Regions from separate parts of the Mycolicibacterium baixiangningiae genome, predicted to be linked through region 1. Evidence: predicted binding sites of a transcription regulator. Region 1 holds the regulator's gene; each other region holds the start of a gene.
The links. Region 1 encodes LexA, which represses DNA repair genes until DNA is damaged. Its sites were predicted from a motif close to CGAACANNTGTTCG; they were not measured.

Region 1 (7,225 bases):
CCACCGAGGCCAATGACGCGATCACAGCGGCCTATGACGGCAGCGGCGGTCCCACCGGCCCGCTCGGCGTGCGCGAAGGCGGTGTGTACCCCGCCGGCGACGGATTCGGCCAGAACTTCGCGGCGGGCAAGATGTTCTTCACCCCGGCCACTGGCGCCCACTGGATGCAGGGCGCCGTCCTCGAGAAGTACGAGTCGCTCGGCGGCCCGGCCGACAGTGACCTGGGCTTTCCGACCATCGACGAAGGCCCGGGACGGGTCGGGCCGGACAGCCGCAACGCGACCTTCTCCGCCGCCGACAAGCCGGTGATCTTCTGGACCCCGGCGACGGGTGCGCGGGTCGTGCGCGGTGCGCTCAACGCGGCGTGGGACCGGCTCGGCGGGTCGGCGGGAGTGCTGGGCGTCCCCGCGGAGGACGAGGTGTACCGCGGCGACGTGGTCTCACAGAAGTTCACCGGAGGGCAGCTGTCCTGGAACCGCAGGGACAAGACGTTCACGACGGTTCCGCCGGAGCTCGTCGACCAACTCAAGGATGTGACCATCCCGGAGGACCCGACGTCGGTGATCGCGGCCGCCCGGCGCGCCGCGGGAGGTGCGCTCGGGCCGCTGGGCGCCAAGGACGGGTCGCAATACCCGATCGGCGATGACGGGGCAGGCCAGAACTACGCCGGCGGCAAGATCTTCTACACCCCGCAGACCGGCGCGAACGTCGTCACCGGTCAGGTCCTCGAGAAGTACGAGAGCGTGGGCGGACCGGAAGGCGACCTGGGCTTTCCGACCAACAGCGAAGCCGACGGCGGACTGGGGTCCAACAGCCGGATCAGCACCTTCGCGGCGGAGGACCAGCCGGTCATCTTCTGGACTCCGGACTACGGTGCCGTCATCGTCCGCGGCGCGATGAATGCCGGGTGGTCCAAGCTCGACGGCGCCAATGGCCCGCTCGGCGCACCCGTGGCCGATCAGACCGAGAACGGTGACGTCGTCACCCAGCGATTCAGCGACGGCGTGCTGTCCTACGACCGGTCCACCGGCCGCTTCACCACCGAGCCCGCGAATCTGGCCGTTCAGCTCGCCGGTCTCGAGGTCCCCGGGGAAGAGGTGCCGAAGGCGCCCGCAGATCCGCAGGCCTCGGCCGACGACGACAGCGGCGAGTGGCTCAGCTGGCAGTGGAACTGGTGGTGGCTGCTGGCCCTGATCCCGGTGCTGCTCATCGTCGGGCTGCTGGCGGGTGCGGCGCTGTGGAGGCGACGTCGTGGGCGCGGGGACGACCGCTTCCGCGACGACGAGGATGTCTTCGACCGGGCGCTGTACCAGCAGACGGACCGGCCCGATCCGGGCGGCGCCGAAGATGAGCATCGTCGTTATCCCGACAACTACGGTGAGCCGGTGACCTCCGTCGGCTTCCACGATTCGCCGCCGGACCCCCCGGTGACCGGCAGCCCCTGGGACCTGCGGGACGAATCGGCCGACGAATCGGCCTCGGAGGAGCAGCGCTCGGCGGCGGGCGCCGACGATCTCTTCGGCGGACAGGACGATCCCGACTCGGTCGACACCGCTCCGACGCGCATCGAGAGTCCGCACGGTGAGGATGACCCGCATCCGCAGTCGACGCTGGAAGAGCCCTCGTTGCCGGCGCCCGCGCTGTCGGAACCGTTGGCACCGGACGCGTTCGAACCGGACGCGTTCGAACCGGAGCCTCCCGCATCGGAGGCGTTCGTCGGGGGGGTCTTCATCGACGACGCGCCCAGCGGTCGGCACGCGGCCATCGAGATCGACGAGCCGACCCCCGGCCGCACCGCGATTCATCTGCCCGTCGACGACTCGGGTGCGGCGCCGGCCGGCTACCCGGTGAAGGCGGACACCCGGACGGGTCTGTATTGGGCGCCCGGCAGCCGTGGCTATGACGAAGTGGTCGCCGAGATCTACTTCGCCAGTGAGGAATTCGCGCGGACCAACGGGTTCGTACGCGGCGACTGAGCGGGCGTCAGATCTTGCGGATGACGGTGACGACCTTGCCCAGCACGGCGGCGTCGTTGCCGGGAATGGGTTCGAACGCCGGGTTGTGCGGCATCAGCCACACCTGACCGCGGGTGCGCTTGAAGGTCTTGACCGTGGCTTCGCCGTCGATCATGGCCGCGACGATGTCGCCGTTGTCGGCGACGTTCTGCTGACGCACGACGACCCAGTCGCCGTCGCAGATCGCCGCGTCGACCATCGAGTCACCCACGACCTTGAGCAGGAACAGCGAGCCCTCGCCGACGAGCTCACGCGGCAGGGGGAACACGTCCTCGACCGCTTCCTCCGCCAGGATCGGCCCGCCGGCCGCGATGCGCCCGAGCACTGGCACGTACGTCGGTTCGGGTAGCGCGTCGCTGCCCGCCACGTCGGTGGTGACCACGGGCGTCGCCGGCTCGTCGGACAGCCGGACGTCGACGGCACGCGGCCGGTTCGGGTCACGCCGCAGGTAGCCCTTGCGCTCCAGGGTGCGCAGCTGGTGGGCGACCGACGAGGTCGACGTCAGGCCGACGGCATCGCCGATCTCCCGGATGCTCGGGGGGTATCCGCGACTGGTCACCGAGGACCGGATGACCTCGAGGATGGTGCGTTGTCGTTCGGTCAGGCCGGCGTCTGTGCTCCGGCGCCCGCCGCCTACCCGGGTGTCGCTGCTGTCGTCGCTCATGGGGCCGAATGTAGTCGCCTCCCGCCCGATGATCAAACATGTGTTCGAGGCGTGTCGCGGTCGGGACGGGCAGGTGGTCGTCCGGGGACTTGTCGGGGAACTCGTCGGAGGAACTCGTCGAAATCGACTTGTCGGACCCCTCATTTACCGTCTGCAACAGTTCGATCACACGTTCTATCCATCGAACACCTGATCGACTATATTTCGAACACACAGGCGAACGCCACCTGAAGAAAGGGCACGCACATGACGATCCTCGACGTGAGGGAGACCCAGCAGAATCCGGCTGCCGGCGGCGTCCGCCGGACGTCTGATGCCCGGCGGCCGCGGGCCGGGCGGCCCTCCGGGGCGCCCCTTCGGCACCGGGGCAACGGAGTGCTGATGTCACGCGCCTCGCACCGGCGCCGGCCCATCACACCCGCCACGACGGTGCTGCTGGCCCTGCTGGCCGGCGGCATCACGGTCTGGCTGGGTCTGGTGGCGAACCTGGGTGGTCTGGCGGGACAGCAGGAGTCGGTGCCCGCCGAACTGGCGGTGGTGCAGGTACAGACCGGTGAGAGTTTGCATCAGGTGGCACAGCGGGTCGCTCCCGACGCCCCGGTGAGCGCGGTCGTCGAGCGGATCCGGGAGCTCAACCGGCTGGACTCCGCGGCGCTGGACGCGGGCCAGACGCTGATCGCCCCGGTTGGCTGACGTGCATCGTGGGCAGTGAATCGTGGTGCGGTGCACCGGTGCTGCTCCTCTCGCCGAGTGTGGGCTGGGCGTGGGCCCCGGCCGTCGGCGGTGGCACAGCCGCCCGGGTAGGCTCGGAGAGGTTCGAAGGGCGTACCCGACGGTCTGGCGAAGGAGCGGTGATGCACTGTCCGTTCTGTCGCCATCCCGATTCCCGTGTCGTCGATTCCCGGGAGACCGACGAAGGCCAGGCGATTCGACGCCGCAGGTCCTGCCCGGAGTGCGGCCGACGGTTCACCACGGTGGAGACGGCCGTGCTGGCAGTGGTCAAGCGCAGCGGTGTCACGGAGCCGTTCAGCCGCGAGAAGGTCATCAAGGGCGTGCGCCGGGCCTGTCAGGGCCGCCAGGTCGACGCCGATGCCCTCAACCTGCTCGCCCAGCAGGTCGAGGACGCGGTGCGTGCCACGGGTTCCCCCGAGGTGCCCAGTCACGAGGTCGGGCTGGCGATCCTCGGACCATTACGCGACCTCGACGAGGTGGCGTATCTCCGGTTCGCCTCGGTGTATCGATCCTTCGAATCCGCAGCCGATTTCGAGCGCGAGATCGAAGCGCTGCGGGCACACCGCGACGTCACGACGTCGGGCTGACCGCGGTTCAGCCGTGGCGGTGCCGGCCGTCGCTGACCACGCGGCCGGCGATTCGCACCCAACCCTCGGGGCTCCAGACCGTGTGGATCACCGACCCCTTGCCCTGCACAATCGTCAGGTCACGGCTCAGGTAATCGGTGATGCGCACAGCGGCGGCGCCGGTCGCCTCGTCCTCGGGCACCCCGAGATGGGCGGCGAACATGCGGGCCCTGATGTGTCCGGCCTCGCGATCGGTCCAGGTCCACAGATAGTGCTGGGTGTCGTCGGGATAGTCGGCCGGATCGGCGGCGGCCAACGCCTCGATGGAGTCCAGATCGTGGATCGCGAACTCCGGCGCCCAGTCGGAGCGCGCACTCACGACGGTCACATCCCCCTCGTAGCCGACTTGCACGATTCCCGCCGGAACCTGCAGCGTGCGCACCGGAAGTCCGTTCTCGCGCAGCCACCACGCCGCGCCGACCGTGGGATGACCGGCGAACGGTAGCTCGGTGGCGGGCGTGTAGATCCTGATGTGCGCGGTCGTCGCGCCGCTCCGCGGTATGTCGACGAAAATCGTTTCGCTGTAACCTAATTCGTTGGCGATACGCTGCCGGTCGCCCGAATCGACTGTGGCGGCGTCCACGACGCCCAGCGGGTTGCCGAAATTCCCGTCGGAGTCGGTGAACACGCGCAGCACCTCGACGTCGATGGCCATGGCGCCGATGCTACGTGCTCGGCGGCCGTCGGCGGTCAGGTCGCGCTGCGCTCGTCGCTGCCCATCGCGTCGAGTACCGCGACGCGGGTGTCGACGGATCCGGTGATCGCCGATTCGCTCAGTCCGGTGCGCAGCAACTGGCGCAGGAGTTCCTGATCGTGCGTCGCGGGTTCGGTGGAATCGATGAACCGCTGCACGGTCTCGACGAACTGGTCCGGATCGTCATGGAAGGGGAAGTGCCCGGCGCCCTCGAAGACCTCCAGCCGCGATCCGGGCATGGCGGCGTGCGCCAGCCGGCCGTGACTCACCGGGATCACCGAATCGTGGCTGCCCCAGATCAGCTGCACCGGCACGGATTCGGTGAGGTAACAGCGGTCCAGCATCGTCACCACCTGGCCGCGCCAGTCGACCACCGCGCGCAGGGTCCGCGCGAACGCCGACGACGCGGTCGGTTCGGGCAGATCGGCGAGGATGCGCATCATCTCGGCGAGGTCGCGCCCCATCTTGGTGGTGCCCAGCATGGTGCCCGCGACGCGGCCGGCGACCTGCAGCGCAGGCAACACCATCGGCAGCCGCAGCAGCGCGAGGGCCTCGGTGCCCATCGGCAGCGAGGCGGCGCGCAACGCGATGTTGACGTCCTTGGTGACACCACCGGCGCCGACGAGGATGAGCCGGTCGACGAATTGGGGGAACTGGTAGGCGAATTGCATGGCGACCCCACCGCCCAGGGAGTGGCCGACCACAGTCACCCGGTCGATGTCGAGCACGCTGAGCAGGTCGCGCATCCCGTTCGCGTAGGCGGCGACCGAGTAGTCGGCGCGGGGTTTGTCCGACTTACCGTGTCCGAGCAGGTCGGGTGCGATGACGGTGAACCGCTGGGCGAGTGTGGTCTGGACGGTGCTCCACGTTGTGGAGTTGTCGCCGATGCCGTGGATCAACAGGATCGCCGGACCCTCACCGGCGATGCGGAAGGCCCGCCGGTAGCCGTGGATGGTGCGGTAGTGCAGCGTCGGCGTCACATCCCGCACCGGGCGCAGGTTGGGCGTCCGCTCTGTCATGTCGCCAACCTCGTCCTCTCGGGCCGGGGTCTGCCGGCGGCGTGCGGTCTGTCAGCTACGGTCCTCGCCGTCGGAGAAACCGTCCCGGTACCTGTCCTCTTTGTCCTTCTCGCTCGCCTGCTGAGCGAGGAACCGTTCGAATTCGGCGCCGAGTTCGTCACCGCTGGGGAGGTCTTCGTCGTGCGCGAGCAGCGACCGGTTCTCCTGAGCGGCGACGAACGCATCGTACTGGCGCTCCAGTGCGGTCACCACCTGAGCAACTTCGACGCTGCCCTCGACCTGTTCGTTGATCTTGGTGTACACCTCGGCACCGGCCTCGCCGAGCGCGGCCAGCGGGATCTGCAGTGCGGCGGTCTTGGCGACCTCCGCGAGCAGCGCTTCGGCCGCCGGGGGATAGGCCGTCTGGGACAGATAGTGCGGCACGTACGCGGTGTAGCCGACCACCTCGTGGCCGTGCTGGGCCATCCGGAACTCCAGCAGATTGGACACGCTCGCCGGCACCTGCACCTCGCCCACCCACGGGGTGTGCTCGGCGATCAGCTCTTTGTTGTTGGAGTGCGCGGTCATCGTGACCGGCCGGGTGTGGGGCACCGCCATCGGAATGGAGCCGAGCCCGATGGTCTGGCGGACACCGAGGCGCTCGGCCAGCAGCCGCACCGCGGTGATGAACCGCTCCCAGCGCAGATCCGGCTCCATGCCCGCCAGCAGCAGGAACGGCGTCCCGACGGTGTCGTGCATGGCGTACAGGTTGAGCTCGGGCTCCTCGTAGGCCGAGAAGTGGTCGGTCTTGAACGTCATCAGCGGCCGTCGCGACCGGTAGTCGAGGAGTTCGTCGATGGCGAACGACGCGACCAGTTCGGTGTCGAGGCTGTTCTTGAGATGCGCGGTCGCCAGCCGGACGACATGGCCCGCGTCCGAGAAGCCTTCCAGTGCATGGATCATCACCGGCCCGCGGCCGTCCGCCGCCGACAGCTGCGGAGCGGGGAACTCCAGCTCGTACATCCCGGTCTGCTCGGGCTGATACAGCTGTTCGGGGGTGTCGGGGAGCGGGATGTCCGGGTGCTCGGGGGTGCTCGGGTGCTCTGGTGCTGCCATGTCGGTTCGCCTCCTCGCCGCGGTGTCAACGCCTCTTCAACGTCGCGCCGTGGCCATAAGTGTCGCGCATTTCGAGATGCCCGCCGTCACGGGTACCGCACCCCGGGTCAACACGACCCGGGTGGCGCCGCATTCCACGCGGCATTCCACGTGGCATTCCACGCAGCATGCCCCGTCGGCGCCGGGGCGAACCGAACCTTCAGGAGCGGAACTGGCTCAGCGCCCGAAGCTTGTTCATCACGTCGAGCGCGGCGACCTTGTAGGCCTCCGAAAAGGTCGGGTAGTTGAAGACGGCGTCGACGAGGTACTCGACCGTGCCGCCGCATCCCATCACGGCCTGTCCGATGTGCACCATCTCGGTGGCGTTGGTCCCGAAGATG
Region 2 (7,225 bases), 1.0 Mb from region 1:
CTCGGCCTCCGCCTTGTCGTCGGACTCCGCCTTGTCGTCAGACTCCGCCTTGTCGTCAGACTCATCCGCCTTGTCGGCTGTGTCGTCTTTCTTCGGGCCGGTGTTCGCCGCGCCCGCCGGCTGCGACGCGCTCGATGCCGACTCCGTCTCCGCATGGGCGATGCCCTGGCCGGCGACCGCGACCGCGGCACCCACCCCGACTGCGACCGCCAATCCACCGACATAGCCGATGTACTTCTGTGATGCCATCCCCCGATTTCCTTTCATAGGCAAGGACATCGTAGAGGTCGCCGCGGCATTCAGCAGCGCAGCCCGTTCGCGTCACCCGAACCAGTAGGTGAGTGCGTCACGCAGTGCCGGCCCGGCGGTGTCGTGGGGCTCGCCGACATCGGTGGCCCAGGCGATGTGGGCGTCCGGACGGATCAGGAGAGCATCCGCGGGCCGCGGATCGGTTCGGGCGGTGACGATCTCGACGCGGTCCTGCCAGCCGCGGGCGGTCTCGCGCAGCGCCTGCCGGTCGGCAAGGTCGAGCAGGACCGGCCGGGCGGTGTGCATCAGCGTCGCGACCGTTGTGGTGCCCTCCGCGGTGCGCAGCGGGAGATCGGGCGCGAAGGTGCCGACCAACGGGTGCTGGTCGAGACCGGGCGTCGGATATGTGACGTCACTGCCGGCGATGAGGCGGCCGATGCGGCGCACCGGGTCCTCGTCGAGGAGGAGTTCGCCGAGGAGTTCGCGCAGCGCCTCGGCGGCCGGGTCGGCGCCACGGCGCAGCGCAACCTGCGCCTGGGTGTGCATCAGGGTGCGTGCACCCGCGCGGTGACGTTCGTCGTGATAGGTGTCCACCAGACCCGTCGGCGCCCAGCCCGCGACGTCCGCGGCGAGCTTCCAGCCGAGGTTGACCGCGTCGAGCATCCCGGCGTTGACGGCCACGCCGCCGGCGGAGAACCGGTGGGCGGCGTCGCCGGCGAGCAGGATCCGTCCGGCGCGGTACCGCTCGGCGTGGCGGGCGTGATAAGTGAAGCGCGTCATGGTGATCGGCTCTCCCAGCGGAAGATCCGCTCCGAGCACGCGGCGGATGCTGTCCGCGAGTTCGGTCACCGTCATCGGGATCTCGTCGTCGTAGGTGTCCGGATCCTCCTCGCTCGTGTACACCGTCAGCTCGTCGGGGGTCATCGAGGCGATCGCGAACATCCCGTGGTCGGTCTGGGTGTAGCCGGAACGCAACAGTCCGATGCCGGGCGCCTCGTAATCGCCGTCCTCGCGCAGTGACACCGACGGCGGCCGGGTCACGTGGGCGAGGCGGTTGACCTCCGGATAGCTGACACCGGTAAAGGCGATGCCGGCCAGATCGCGGATACGGCTACGGACACCGTCACAACCCACCACGTAGCGCGCGGACACCCGGTGGACACCGTCCGGCCCGCGTACGTCCACGCTCACCTCGGCCGGATCCTCGTCGAGTCCGAGCACCTCGTGACCGCGGCGGACGTCGGCGCCGCATTCACGCACGTACTCCTCGAGCACGGCCTCGATGCGGGGTTGCGGGAGAAGCAGTGCCTCCATCGGCGGCTCCGCCAGACGCGTGAAGTCGACGTGCAGGCCGCCGAACGGGAATTGGGGCGTGGGACGCGGCAGGCCGCTTGCCGCCTCGAATCGCTCCAGCAGTCCCCGATAGCGCAGCACGTGCAGGATCTGTCCACCGAGACCGCCGGCCTTCGCGACCTCGTTGATCCGGGGCCGGCGCTCGAGCACCACCACCCCCACTCCGGCGAGACGCAGTTCGGCGGCCAGCATCAGACCGGTCGGACCTGCGCCCACGACGATCACGTCGGTATCTGTCACTCTTACTCCATTTCCGCTGGTCAAAGGGTTCGGCCAGCGAGTGTGCGGCATACCCCGGGTCTTGCCGCAAGCCCCCGGGTGCGCTATAGATTGAGAGTGGGAAGGAGCCGCGTCTCCTTCCTTTCGCGTATCCGGGCCTGCGCCGGGCATCGATTCCTACGTCAGGGTCGTTGGTCGCCGCCGAGCGCAGCCCTGGTGTAGAACTCGCACGCACGCATCGAACGCATGTTCGATACACTCGAGAAGTGAGCTGGTTCAACGGACCTCCGAGCTGGTCGGAGATGGAGCGGGTGCTCACCAGCAAGCCCCGCCGTGCCGGCGAATCACCCGTCGAACCCCCCGGTGACGGCGGCGACAGCCCGGCGTGGTCGCGTAAGCGCGGTGCCTATCGGGCGCCGGATCTGCCGCGGTCGGGTGGCGCGGTGCCCTACGCCGAACTGCACGCGCATTCGGCGTACAGCTTCCTCGACGGCGCCGGCACCCCGGAAGAGCTCGTCGAGGAGGCCGCCCGCCTGGATCTGCGGGCCATCGCGCTGACCGACCACGACGGGCTCTACGGAGTCGTCCGGTTCGCCGAGGCGGCCAAGGAACTAGATATGCAGACGGTGTTCGGTGCCGAGCTGTCGCTGGGCAACATCGCGCGCACCGAGGTGCCCGATCCGCCGGGACCCCACCTGCTGGTGCTGGCCCGCGGGCCGGAGGGCTACCGCCGGCTGTCCCGTGAGATCGCCAAAGCCCATCTGGCCGGTGGGGAGAAGGGTAAACCGCGCTACGACTACGACGCGCTCACCGAAGCCGCCGGAGGGCATTGGCACATCCTCACCGGATGCCGTAAAGGTCATGTCCGGCAGGCGCTTTCGGATGGAGGACCGGAAGCGGCCGAAGCGGCGCTGGCCGATCTGGTCGACCGGTTCGGTCGCGACCGGATCAGCGTCGAGCTGACCCACCACGGCCACCCCCTCGACGACGAGCGCAATGCCGCGCTGGCCGAGCTGGCCCCGCGCTTCGGTCTCGCCATCGTCGCCACCACCGCCGCCCACTTCGCCGAGCCGTCGCGCGGACGGCTGGCGATGGCGATGGGCGCGATCCGGGCCCGCAACTCGATCGACGAGGCCGCCGGCTACCTCGCCCCGCTCGGCGGGTCACACCTGCGCTCGGGGGAGGAGATGGCCCGGTTGTTCGCCCATCGCCCCGAGGTGGTCACCGCCGCCGCGGATCTGGGGGAGCAGTGCGCGTTCGGGTTGGCGCTGATCGCCCCGAAGCTGCCGCCGTTCGACGTGCCGTCCGGGCACACCGAGGACAGCTGGCTGCGCCACCTGGTGATGCTCGGCGCCCGGGATCGCTACGGTTCACCGGAACGGGCGCCGCAGGCCTACGCCCAGATCGAGCACGAGCTGCGGATCATCGAAAAGCTCACGTTCCCCGGCTACTTCCTCGTCGTCCACGACATCACCCGGTTCTGCAAGGACAACGGCATCCTGGCCCAGGGCCGGGGGTCGGCGGCCAACTCCGCGGTCTGTTACGCACTCGGGGTCACCAACGTCGACCCGGTCGCCAACGAGTTGCTGTTCGAGCGGTTCCTGTCCCCGGCCCGCGACGGGCCACCCGACATCGACGTCGACATCGAATCCGACCTGCGCGAGCAGGCGATCCAGTACGTCTACGAACGCTACGGCCGTGACTACGCAGCCCAGGTCGCCAACGTGATCACCTACCGCGGCCGCAGCGCCATCCGCGACATGGCCCGCGCGCTCGGCTTCTCCCAGGGCCAGCAGGACGCCTGGAGCAAACAGCTCAGCAAGTGGAACGGGTTGGCCGACTCGCCGGACATCGAGGGCATCCCCGAGCCGGTGGTGGACCTGGCATTGCAGATCTCGAACCTGCCGCGGCACATGGGAATCCACTCGGGCGGCATGGTGATCTGCGACCGGCCGATCGCCGACGTGTGCCCGGTCGAGTGGGCCCGCATGGCCAACCGAAGCGTGCTGCAGTGGGACAAAGACGATTGTGCGGCAATCGGTTTGGTGAAGTTCGACATGCTCGGGCTTGGCATGCTCTCGGCGCTGCACTATTGCATCGACCTGGTGGCCGAGCACAAGGGCCTCGACGTCGACCTGGCGAAGCTCGACCTGTCGGAGGCCGCCGTCTACGAGATGCTGCAGAAGGCCGATTCGGTCGGGGTGTTCCAGGTGGAGTCCCGCGCGCAGATGGCCACGCTCCCGCGGCTGAAACCCCGCGTGTTCTACGACCTGGTGGTCGAGGTGGCGCTGATCCGGCCCGGGCCCATCCAGGGCGGGTCGGTACACCCCTACATCAAACGGCGCAACGGCGAAGAGGAGGTCACCTACGACCATCCCTCGATGGAGGCCGCGCTGCGAAAGACGCTGGGGGTTCCGCTCTTTCAGGAGCAGTTGATGCAACTCGCCGTCGACTGTGCCGGGTTCACCGCCGCCGAGGCCGACCAGCTGCGCCGCGCCATGGGGTCGAAACGCTCGACGGAGAAGATGCGCCGTCTGCGGGGTCGGTTCTACGACGGGATGCGGCAGCGGCACGGCATCACCGGCGACGTGGCCGACCGCATCTACGAGAAACTGGAGGCGTTCGCGAATTTCGGCTTCCCCGAGAGTCATTCACTGAGCTTCGCGTCGCTGGTGTTCTACTCGTCGTGGTTCAAGCTGCATCACCCGGCGGCGTTCTGCGCGGCGCTGCTGCGGGCGCAGCCGATGGGCTTCTACTCACCGCAGTCGCTGGTGGCCGACGCGCGCCGGCACGGCGTGATCGTGCACGGGCCCGACGTCAATGCCAGCCTGGCGTACGCCACGCTGGAGAACGTCGGCACCGAGGTGCGGTTGGGCCTCGGTGCGGTCCGCCACATCGGCGACGACCTCGCAGAGCACATCGTCGAAGAGCGAAAGGCCAACGGCCCGTTCGCGAACCTGCTGGACCTGACCGGCCGGGTGCAACTGTCGGTGCCGCAGACCGAAGCGCTGGCCACCGCGGGGGCGCTGGGCTGTTTCGGCGTCACCCGCCGCGAGGGGCTGTGGGCGGCGGGTGCGGCCGCCGCGGAACGGCCGGACCGGCTACCGGGGGTGGGGTCCGCAGGGCAGATTCCGTCGCTCCCGGGAATGAGCAAGCTGGAACTCGCCGCCGCCGACGTGTGGGCCACCGGGGTGTCCCCGGACAGCTATCCCACCCAGTTCCTACGCGAAAACCTCGACGCGATGGGCGTCGTGCCCGCGGGCCGGCTGCTGGAGGTGCCCGACGGCACCCGGGTGCTGGTGGCCGGCGCCGTGACCCATCGGCAGCGTCCGGCCACCGCGCAGGGCGTGACGTTCCTCAACCTCGAGGACGAGACGGGAATGGTGAATGTGGTGTGCTCACCGCAACTCTGGTCGCGCCAACGCCGCCTGGCCCAGACGGCGCCTGCGATGGTGATCCGCGGAATCGTGCAGAACGCCACCGGTGCGGTCACCGTCGTCGCCGACCGGCTGGGCGCGCTCGACATGCGGGTCGGGTCGAGGTCGCGCGACTTCCGCTAGAGGAGAGCCTCTGGCGGCGTGGTCCAGACCTTCTCGATGCTGATCTTCAACCGCATGTGGTACTCGTCCAGGATGTCGGTGATCCCCATCTCCTCGGCGAAGGTCTGGTACTTCGCCCAGAACGGGCCGTCCTCACGCATGTCGATTCCGGTGGCGTCGATGCGTGCCGGACCACCGACCACGATGACGCCGCGGTCCTTGCCGTCGGAATCGAGGTTCAGGCTCACCAGCGGGTTGTTCTTGATGTGGCGGACCTTGCCGGCCTCCGGCATCGTGTACACGACCACGTCGGTGCCGTCGAAGTGGAACCACACCAACCGCGGAACGGGCTGACCGGATTTGGCGACAGTGGTCAGCCAGGCGGACCGGTCGGATTCCAGCCTGCCGGTCACTTCCGCGGTGAGTCCAGTTGTCATGTCAAAGACCGTAGTGGCAGGCACGCAAAAGGGGCGCCCCGGCTGGGACGCCCCTCGCTGTGTGCGGTGTCAGCGGACGGTGACGTAGACGGCGCGGTCGTCGTTGTCGTAGCGAACCGAGACGATGTTGGACTCGTCGAGCGGCTTGACCATGCCCTGATGGTCGACGTTCACCGCGTAGCCGCGGTCATCGAGCGAGCTGATGGCGTCTTGGGCGTTGCCCGCCCCGGCTGGCGCGGCCTGTGCGGGGGCGGCCAGGCCCAGGAACGCGGCGGCGAGTCCGCTGGCGGCGATGGTGGCGAATCCGAACTTGTTCATCTTCGTTCTCTTCCTCGTCTATTCGGTCTGGAAGTTTTCCTGGCCGGTCTGACTGTTCAAACCGGCAGGTCACGGTCGTGATTCCGGCTGGCAGTGATTGACCGACGGGTGGCAGGAACTGTGCGACAGACAGGGCCCACGCGGCGACCCGGTCGACCCCGTCGGCATCGGTAGCCTCGGGGTATGACGCTCAACCTCTCAGTCGATGAACTCCTGACCACCACCCGCTCGGTGCGCAAGCGGCTGGACCTGGAGAAGCCGGTGCCGCGCGAGGTGATCATGGAGTGCCTCGATCTCGCATTGCAGGCCCCGACGGGCTCCAATGCCCAAGGGTGGCAGTGGGTCTTCGTCGAGGACCCGGAGAAGAAGAAGGCCCTGGCCGACATCTACCGCGTCAACGCGAACGCCTACCTGGACATGCCCAAGCCCGATTACGACGACGTGCGCGGCGAGCGCATGGCGCTGGTCAGCGATTCCGCCCGCTACCTCAACGATCACTTCCACGAGGTGCCGGTGCTGATGATCCCGTGCCTGGAGGGCCGCCCCGACGGCGCGCCCGCGGGCATGTCGGCGTCGTTCTGGGGTTCGCTGCTGCCGGCCGCGTGGAGCTTCATGCTGGCGCTGCGCTCGCGCGGCCTCGGTTCGGCGTGGACGACGTTGCACCTGCTGAACGACGGAGAGAAGCAGGCTGCCGAGGTGCTCGGCATTCCGTACGACCAATACTCGCAGGCCGGGCTGTTCCCGATCGCCTACACCAAGGGCACCGACTTCAAGAAGGCCAAGCGGCTGCCGGCCGAGCAGCTCACCCACTGGGATACCTGGTGAACCAGAACTAGACGGCTCCTGGATCCGATGTCGCCGCCGGGGCGGCTCCGGTGAACCCGTGCTGGCGCCACGCCTCGTAGACCGCGACGGCCGCGGCGTTCGACAGATTCAGTGAGCGCCGCCCGGCCAGCATCGGAATCCGCACCTGCGCGGTGATGTGCGGGTCGGCCAACGTCTCGGCGTCCAGCCCGGTGGGCTCCGGCCCGAACAACAGCACGTCGCCCGGTTGGTAGGCGATGTCGGCGAACGACACGGTCGCATGCGCGGTGAACGCGTAGACCGCCG
Region 3 (7,225 bases), 1.5 Mb from region 1:
AGAAGTTGGGCCGACTCCGAGCGCTCGAGCAGATGTTCGGCCGGGCGGTCGAACACCACCTCCCGATGCACCGTCACATCCGGATAGCGCTCACCGAACCCGGCCAGGCTGATCGCGAGCGTCTCTTCGGCCTGGGCCCGTACGCCCTCCCACTCGACGTAGGGATGCAGCGTTTCACTGCGGTCACTCCAACTGTGCAGTGCGACCAGTTCGACGCCCCTCATCGACGCCTCTTCGAAGGCGATCCCCACCGCCGGTTCCGAAGCCCTCGAACCGTCCACGCCCACCACGACGGGAGCGTCGGGCCGGTCCAGGTCCGCGTCCGCGCTCACCACGGCGATGGGGCATCGTGCATGGTGCAGCAGCCCGGTGCTCACCGATCCGAGCAGCAGCCGCTTCACCGCACTGTGTCCACGACTTCCGACCACGACCATGTCTGCCTCCCGGGAGGCGTCGACGAGAGCGGGAACCGGCGCGGCCTGGATCACCTTCGTCGTGACCTCCGTGGCGCCGGCATCCTTCGCGAGCGCTTCGGCGTCGGCGAGCACGGCGCGCGCCTGTTCTTCCTGGCCCTCGAAGTACTCGGTCGGCAGCGGTACAGCCGGAACAGCGGTCGCCCAGGCAACCGTCACGTCCGCGGACAGCACATGCACGAGGAGAAGGGGGAGCCGGTGCAATGCCGCCTCGTGCGCCGACCAGCGCAGGGCGGCAGAAGAATCCGGGGACCCGTCGACCGCCACGACGATGCCGGGTGAGAGCGCAGTGGACATCATTGTCCTTTCCGGGCCTCCTCGGAGCACCCTTCGAGTCGTCACCGTTGACGCCTTGGATGTCTTTAGTATGGGCTGGCGACCAGGAACGGCGTAGGGACTTTGGACTCCTGGAAATTCTGTGGAATCCGGCGACGAAGACACCACTGCCCCTTCCGCGACGGCACCGCGGGGCGGACACTGGCGCACGCAGTCACGCCAACCGAATGCCGCTCCACTCGCACAGGGAGATCGATCACCATGCCCAAGGGACACGAACTCGACGTCCTCAATCGCAGGCAGTGTCTTGACCTTCTGCAGGGAGTACGGGTGGGCCGCCTGGTGTTCACCGAGGAGGGTCTGCCCGCCGTACAGCCGGTCAACTTCCGGATGAAGCGCGACGACGTCATCATCCGGGTGGCCGGTGGCGCAAAGCTCGCGGCCGCCAACGAGAATTCCGTCGTAGCGTTCGAGGCCGACGAGCTCGACGCGGATCTGCGCACGGGGTGGAGTGTGACCATCGTCGGAACGGCACATCCCATCACCGACGTCGACGAACTGGTCGAGGTGTCCGGAACCTTCCTGCAGCCGTGGGTGGACGGTCGGCGCGACCACTTCATCCGCATCGAGGCGCAGAAGATGACCGGGCGCCGCTTCCGTGAGGCGGGACTTCCGCACTACCAAGGCGTGGACGAATAGCGCACACTGCGGCGTTCTGCCGGTTTCGGCCTGGGTGGGTCTGCGTCACGACCTCGCGCCAGGGACACTGTGACAATGCCGGAATCGGGAGCGGAATCGTTCGAGGCGCTCGTGGGGCTGCTGGATTACCCCATGTTCGTGGTCACCACCCGCGCCGGCGACGCCATGTCGGGATGTCTGGTCGGCTTCGCCAGCCAGACGAGCATCAACCCGCCGCGCTTCCTGATCGGGCTGTCCAAGCGCAACCTCACCTTTCGGGTGGCCCGGGACGCGACGCACCTGGCCGTCCACGTCGTCTCGCGTGAGCACATCGACCTGGCACGCCTCTTCGGCAGTGAAACCGGCGACGAGATCAACAAATTCGACCGCTGCAAGTGGCACAGCGGGCCCGAAGGCATGCCCATTCTCGACGACGCCGGGGCCTGGTTCGTCGGGCGAATCGACCGCCGCTTCGAAGTCGGCGATCACGTCGGTCACCTCCTCGAGCCGATCGCGGGTCAGGCACCCGACGATTTCACGGACTGGACCACCTTCGCCGACGTCCGCGACCTCACCCCTGGACACGAGGCATAGCCGTGGTGCACCTCGCAGCCGTCGCCGACCTCGACGAGTTGCTCGAGTACTACCGCACATCTCCCGCTGGCGTGCGGGCCAACATGATCTTCAGCGCTGACGGCGCCGCCGCTTTCGCCGGACGGGCCGGCCCATTGTCCGATCCGCTCGATCAGGCGTTACTCCGCGAACTCCGGGGCTTCGCCGACGTGGTGTTGGTCGGGGCCGGAACCGTGCGCGCCGAGCACTACGGTCCCGTGCGGGCGAACGCGAAGTCGCGCAGCTGGTCGTCCGGCCGACCGATCCCGCCGATCGCCGTCGTCAGCCTGTCCGGCGTCCTGCCCGATTCGCTGTTCGCCGATCCCACGCAGCGGCCGATCTTGGTGACCACGCAGCGCGCGGCCGACGAACACCGGCTGACGGCCGATGAGCGGCGCGACGTCCTCATCGCCGGCGAGCACACCGTCGACGTGTCCGATGTGGTGGCTCAGTTCCGGGAGCGCGGGTGTCCACGTGTCCTGTGCGAAGGCGGCCCGACGCTGCTGGACGAACTCGTCGCCGCTGATGTGGTGGACGAGATCTGCGTGACGCTGTCGCCGACGCTCGCCGGTGTCCAGGACATCGGCCGCGGAAGCGGTGCGCTGACATCACCGCGGACGATGCGCCTCGACCACGCGCTCACCCACGCCGACTACCTGTATCTCAAATACTCGCGTCGTCGATGACGATGCCGGTCCACTGACGCAGCAGTTTTGCGCATCCTCCCGGCAGGCTGTTGAACAACCTGTGCCTCTTTGGTCACAGTGGTCACAACTCAGCTATTGTTGTCGGATGTTCGAACTAGTGTTCGATGTATGGATGGGGAGTTCAGCACCACGGTCGATCGCCTCATGGCGGCCGTCGGCGATCTGCAGGTCGCCTCCATCGCTGACCTGACCTGCCCCCAGATGGTGGCGGAGTTGGATCGGATCAAGCAGGCCGTGTGGGCGGTGCCCAGCGTGGAACACCGGTTGACCGCGCGGCTGGTCGAGGAAGCCAACCCCCACGACCTGGGTGCGACGTCGATGAAGAAACTGCTCGCCGACCGGTTACGGATCTCGGAGAAAGACGCCGGTGAACGCCTCACCGACGCCCGCCAACTCGGACCGCGCTACACCCTGACCGGGGAACGCGTGGGCACCGAACTCGCGTGCACGGCCGCTGCGGTGGCCCGCGGGGAGATCGGGCACGCCCATGTGCGCGTCATCCAGGAGTTCGTCAAGAAACTCCCCGTCTGGGTGTCCTTCGCCCGCCGCGACGACTACGAACACACCCTGGTCGGCCACGCGAAGGAGTTGCGACCCGACCAGCTCAAGAAGGCCGCCAAAGCCCTGCTGGACTTCATCGACCAGGACGGCACCGAACCCGACTACGCAACTCAACGACGTCGCCGCGAATTCAAAGTCGGACCCCAACAATCCGATGGGATGAGCCGCGTCGAGGGCTACATCGACGCCGAAACCCGCGCCCTATGGGATGTGGCCGCCGCCAAACACGCCGCCCCCGGGGTCAACCTGCCCCACGACGACACCCACACCGGACGCGATGACCGCACCCCCGAACAACGCCACCACGACGCGCTGAAACGGGTCCTGCGTGACACCGTGGAATCCGGGACCCTCGGACAGATCGCCGGGGTACCCGCCACCATCGTCGCCACCACCACCGTCAACGAACTCGAACGTGCCGCGGGGTGGGCCGACACCGGCAGCGGCAACAAACTCCCCATCCGGGATCTGATCCGGATGGCCGCGACATCACGGCACTACCTGGCGGTGTTCGACGACCACACCGAAGAAATCCTCTACCTCGGCCGCGCCCGCCGCAACGCCACCACCGCCCAGAGATTGGCCCTGTTCGCACGGGATCGCGGCTGCACCCACCCCCACTGCACCGTGCCGTTCTACTGGACCGAAGCCCACCACACCCACGACCACGCCAAAGGCGGGCGCACCGACATCCCCGACCTCACCCTGGCCTGCCAACCCGGCAACCTCATGGTCGAGAAAACCGGATACACCACCGTGCGCCCCGGCAACGGCCGCACCCACTGGATCCCCCCCAAACACCTCGACACCGGCCAACCCCGAGTCAACAACTACTTCCACCCCCACCGCTACCTCACCGACCACAAAGACCCGGACGGCGAGAATGACGAGCCCGAATAGCTGGTCTGGCGCCGTGCGGATACAGGTCGACGATTTCGTCGCCCTGCGCTCGCCCGTGCCGTCACAGGTCGAGCAGCGCTACTTCAGGCGTCTCGACGAGTTCCCGAAGCTCACCCAGGAACGCCGCCACGGTGGCCCCGTCAGCGATCCGGTGATCGAAGGCGCAGGTCAGCGTCATCGTCGGGCGGGCGACCACCTCCCCGTCGACCACTACCGCCCTGGGCTTCAGCGACCCCATCCCGAGAATCGCGGCCTCTGGATAGTTGATCACCGGCACGCCTTCGTCCAACCCGAGAGCACCGAAGTTCGACACGGTGAACGTCGACCCCGACAGCTCGGCGGGCCGCACCCGTCCCGCACGCGCCTCTTCCACCAGTCGCGCCACCGCGGCCGCCAGCTCGCGGGTCGTCTTGTCCTGCGCGTTGGCGATCACCGGTACCAACAGCCCACGCGGGGCAGCCACCCCGACGCCCAGATGAATTGCACTGTGCCGGTGCACTTGCGGCCCATCCGCCGTCTCGATCCATGTCGCGTTGAGCGCGGGATGGTGCCTCAACACCACCGTCAGAAGCCGTAGTGCCAGCACGAACGGCGTGATCGGAACATCCGTGTCGCGCAGCCGGTCCCGCAGCCGCAGAAGCGCGCTGCCGTCTACCGTGACACTCGCATGCGCATCCGGAATCTCGCGGCGCGACAACGCCATTCGTCGTGCCATCTCGGCCTGGACCCCGCGTACCGCCGTGGTGTCCACGTTCGCTGGGCCCGCCACCCGCTGCACGTCCTCGCGGGTGATCACCCCGTCCGGACCCGAACCGCTCACCGCGGCCAGATCGACGTTCAACTCAGCCGCCATTTTGCGCACCGGCGGCTTGGCTCGCGGCCGCCCTGCAGATCGCCGACTCGAATCCATCGCATCATCGGCGCCGTACCCGACCAGCACCGGTTTACGCTGCGTGCCAACAGCTTGGGAGCTGGAGATCCGTACCAGGAGAGAGCCCACATCGAGCGTCTGCCCCTCTTCTCCCCCACGCTCGACGATCCGGCCCGCATACGGGCTCGGGATTTCCACCTCCGCCTTGTTCGTCTCGACCGTGCACAGCGTCTGGTTCAGTTCAACCTCGTCGCCGACATCGACCGCCCATGAGGTGATCGTCGCGTCCTGCAGACCCTCACCCAGGTCCGGTACCAGGAAATCCTGCACGCTCATGGCATCTCCAACGTCCGCTGCACGCAGTCCAGCAATCGGTCCACACCCGGCAGCCAGAGCTTCTCCAGCCGCGCCGGCGGATACGGGGTGTCGAATCCGGTGGCGCGCAGCACCGGTGCCTCCAGGTCGTAGAACAACTCCTCGGAGATCCGCGCGGCCAGTTCGGCCCCGAAACCCAACGTCCGTGGACCCTCGTGCATCACCACCGCACGCCCCGTCTTGCGCACCGAGGTGGCCACCGTCTCGAAGTCGAGCGGGTTGAGCGAGCGCAGGTCGACGACCTCCAGCGACCAGCCCGACTCTGCGGCAGCATGTTCGGCGGCCGCCAGCGCCGTCGCCACCAGCGGCCCGTAGGTGAGCACCGTGGCGTCGGCGCCCTCCCGGCGTACCGCCGCCCGGCCGATCGGCAGACCCGGCCGCGCGGTGTCCACCGGTTCGCGCGCCCAGTACCGGCGCTTGGGTTCCAGGTAGATCACCGGGTCACGGCTCGCGATCGCATGCCGCAGCAACCAGTACGCGTCCGACGGACTCGACGGCGTCACGACCTTGAGACCGGCAGTGTGCAGCCAATAGGACTCCGTCGACTCCGAATGGTGTTCCACCGCACCGATTCCGCCGAACGACGGGATGCGCACGGTCACCGCCATGTCCAGGTCGCCTCGGGTCCGCATGCGGTACTTCGCGAGATGGCTGACCACCTGGTCGAACGCCGGCGCCGCGAACCCGTCGAATTGGATCTCCGGGACCGGGACGAAACCGCGGATCGCCATCCCGATCGCGATGCCGACGATCGCCGACTCCGCGAGCGGCGTGTCGAAACACCGCTGCTCACCGAAAGTCCCGGCCAACCCCTCGGTCACCCGGAACACCCCGCCCAGGGTCGCGACGTCCTCACCGAACACCAGCACCCGCTCGTCGGCGGCCATTGCGTCGTGGAGCGCGCGGTTGATGGCCTGCACCATCGTCAGCTCGGTGACGGCGGGGACGGCGGCAAAGAACGGCTGGTCATCGCCGCCGGCGCCGGCGGGCCGCTCGATCAGCTGCGTCATCTCACGCCTCCCTCGCCAGTTCGGCGAGCAACCGGTCGCGCTGCTCGGCCAGATCCGGGGTGATGTCGTGGTAGACCATGTCGAACACGTCGGCGACATCGAAGTCCGGCGCACCCACCACCGCGTCCCGCAGCTCTGTGCGAAGCCGTTTCGACCTGGCGACCACCCGCTCCTCCAGGCGTTCGCTCCATACCCCGATGCCCTGCAGGTAGGCGCGATATCGCGGGAGCGGGTCCAGCGCGCGCCACCGGTCCACCTCGTCCTGGTCGCGGTACCGGCTGGGGTCGTCGGAGGTGGTGTGCGGCCCGAGCCGGTAGGTCACCGCCTCGATGAGCGTCGGCCCACCGCCACCCCGCGCCCGCGCGGCCGCCTCGGACATCACGGCGAAACAGGCCAGCACGTCGTTGCCGTCGACACGCACACCCGGCATGCCGTAGCCGTCGGCTCGATGAGCGATCGACGGTCCTGCCACCTGACGCTCGACCGGCACCGAGATGGCCCACTGGTTGTTCTGCACGAAGAACACGCACGGCACCTGGTAGACCGCGGCGAGGTTCATCGCCTCGTGCACGTCGCCTTCGCTGGTGGCCCCGTCCCCGAGGAACACCACGGTCACCGAGTCCTCGCCGAGGCGTTGGGCGGCCATCGCGGCGCCGACCGCGTGCAGCCCCTGGGTGCCGATCGGGATGGAGATCGGTGCGCAGCACTTCGCGGTGAATTCCAGGCCGCCGTGCCACTTACCCCGCCACACCGCGGCCATCT

Region 2: the regulator LexA is predicted to act here: its motif matches at 2,061-2,074, upstream of I7X18_RS21925 (error-prone DNA polymerase).
Region 3: the regulator LexA is predicted to act here: its motif matches at 2,837-2,850, upstream of I7X18_RS09925 (HNH endonuclease signature motif containing protein).

The regions. Positions count from the first base shown of each region.
Region 1 covers NZ_CP066218.1:3,606,582-3,613,806, reverse strand. Annotated here, with positions in the region: gene I7X18_RS16965 (LGFP repeat-containing protein) at 1-1,976, shown strand, start outside; gene lexA (transcriptional repressor LexA) at 1,984-2,679, opposite strand; gene I7X18_RS16955 (LysM peptidoglycan-binding domain-containing protein) at 2,926-3,372, shown strand; gene nrdR (transcriptional regulator NrdR) at 3,534-3,998, shown strand; gene I7X18_RS16945 (PhzF family protein) at 4,006-4,692, opposite strand; gene I7X18_RS16940 (alpha/beta fold hydrolase) at 4,728-5,750, opposite strand; gene I7X18_RS16935 (proteasome assembly chaperone family protein) at 5,802-6,845, opposite strand; gene sthA (Si-specific NAD(P)(+) transhydrogenase) at 7,045-7,225, opposite strand, start outside.
Region 2 covers NZ_CP066218.1:4,637,926-4,645,150, reverse strand. Annotated here, with positions in the region: gene I7X18_RS21935 (hypothetical protein) at 1-249, opposite strand, end outside; gene I7X18_RS21930 (FAD-dependent oxidoreductase) at 322-1,842, opposite strand; gene I7X18_RS21925 (error-prone DNA polymerase) at 2,088-5,381, shown strand; gene I7X18_RS21920 (TIGR03667 family PPOX class F420-dependent oxidoreductase) at 5,378-5,797, opposite strand; gene I7X18_RS21915 (hypothetical protein) at 5,867-6,115, opposite strand; gene I7X18_RS21910 (nitroreductase family protein) at 6,299-6,940, shown strand; gene I7X18_RS21905 (tRNA (cytidine(34)-2'-O)-methyltransferase) at 6,948-7,225, opposite strand, start outside.
Region 3 covers NZ_CP066218.1:2,103,138-2,110,362, reverse strand. Annotated here, with positions in the region: gene I7X18_RS09945 (universal stress protein) at 1-770, opposite strand, end outside; gene I7X18_RS09940 (pyridoxamine 5'-phosphate oxidase family protein) at 1,011-1,448, shown strand; gene I7X18_RS09935 (flavin reductase family protein) at 1,524-2,021, shown strand; gene I7X18_RS09930 (pyrimidine reductase family protein) at 2,024-2,725, shown strand; gene I7X18_RS09925 (HNH endonuclease signature motif containing protein) at 2,855-4,207, shown strand; gene I7X18_RS09920 (dihydrolipoamide acetyltransferase family protein) at 4,269-5,414, opposite strand; gene I7X18_RS09915 (alpha-ketoacid dehydrogenase subunit beta) at 5,411-6,463, opposite strand; gene pdhA (pyruvate dehydrogenase (acetyl-transferring) E1 component subunit alpha) at 6,465-7,225, opposite strand, start outside.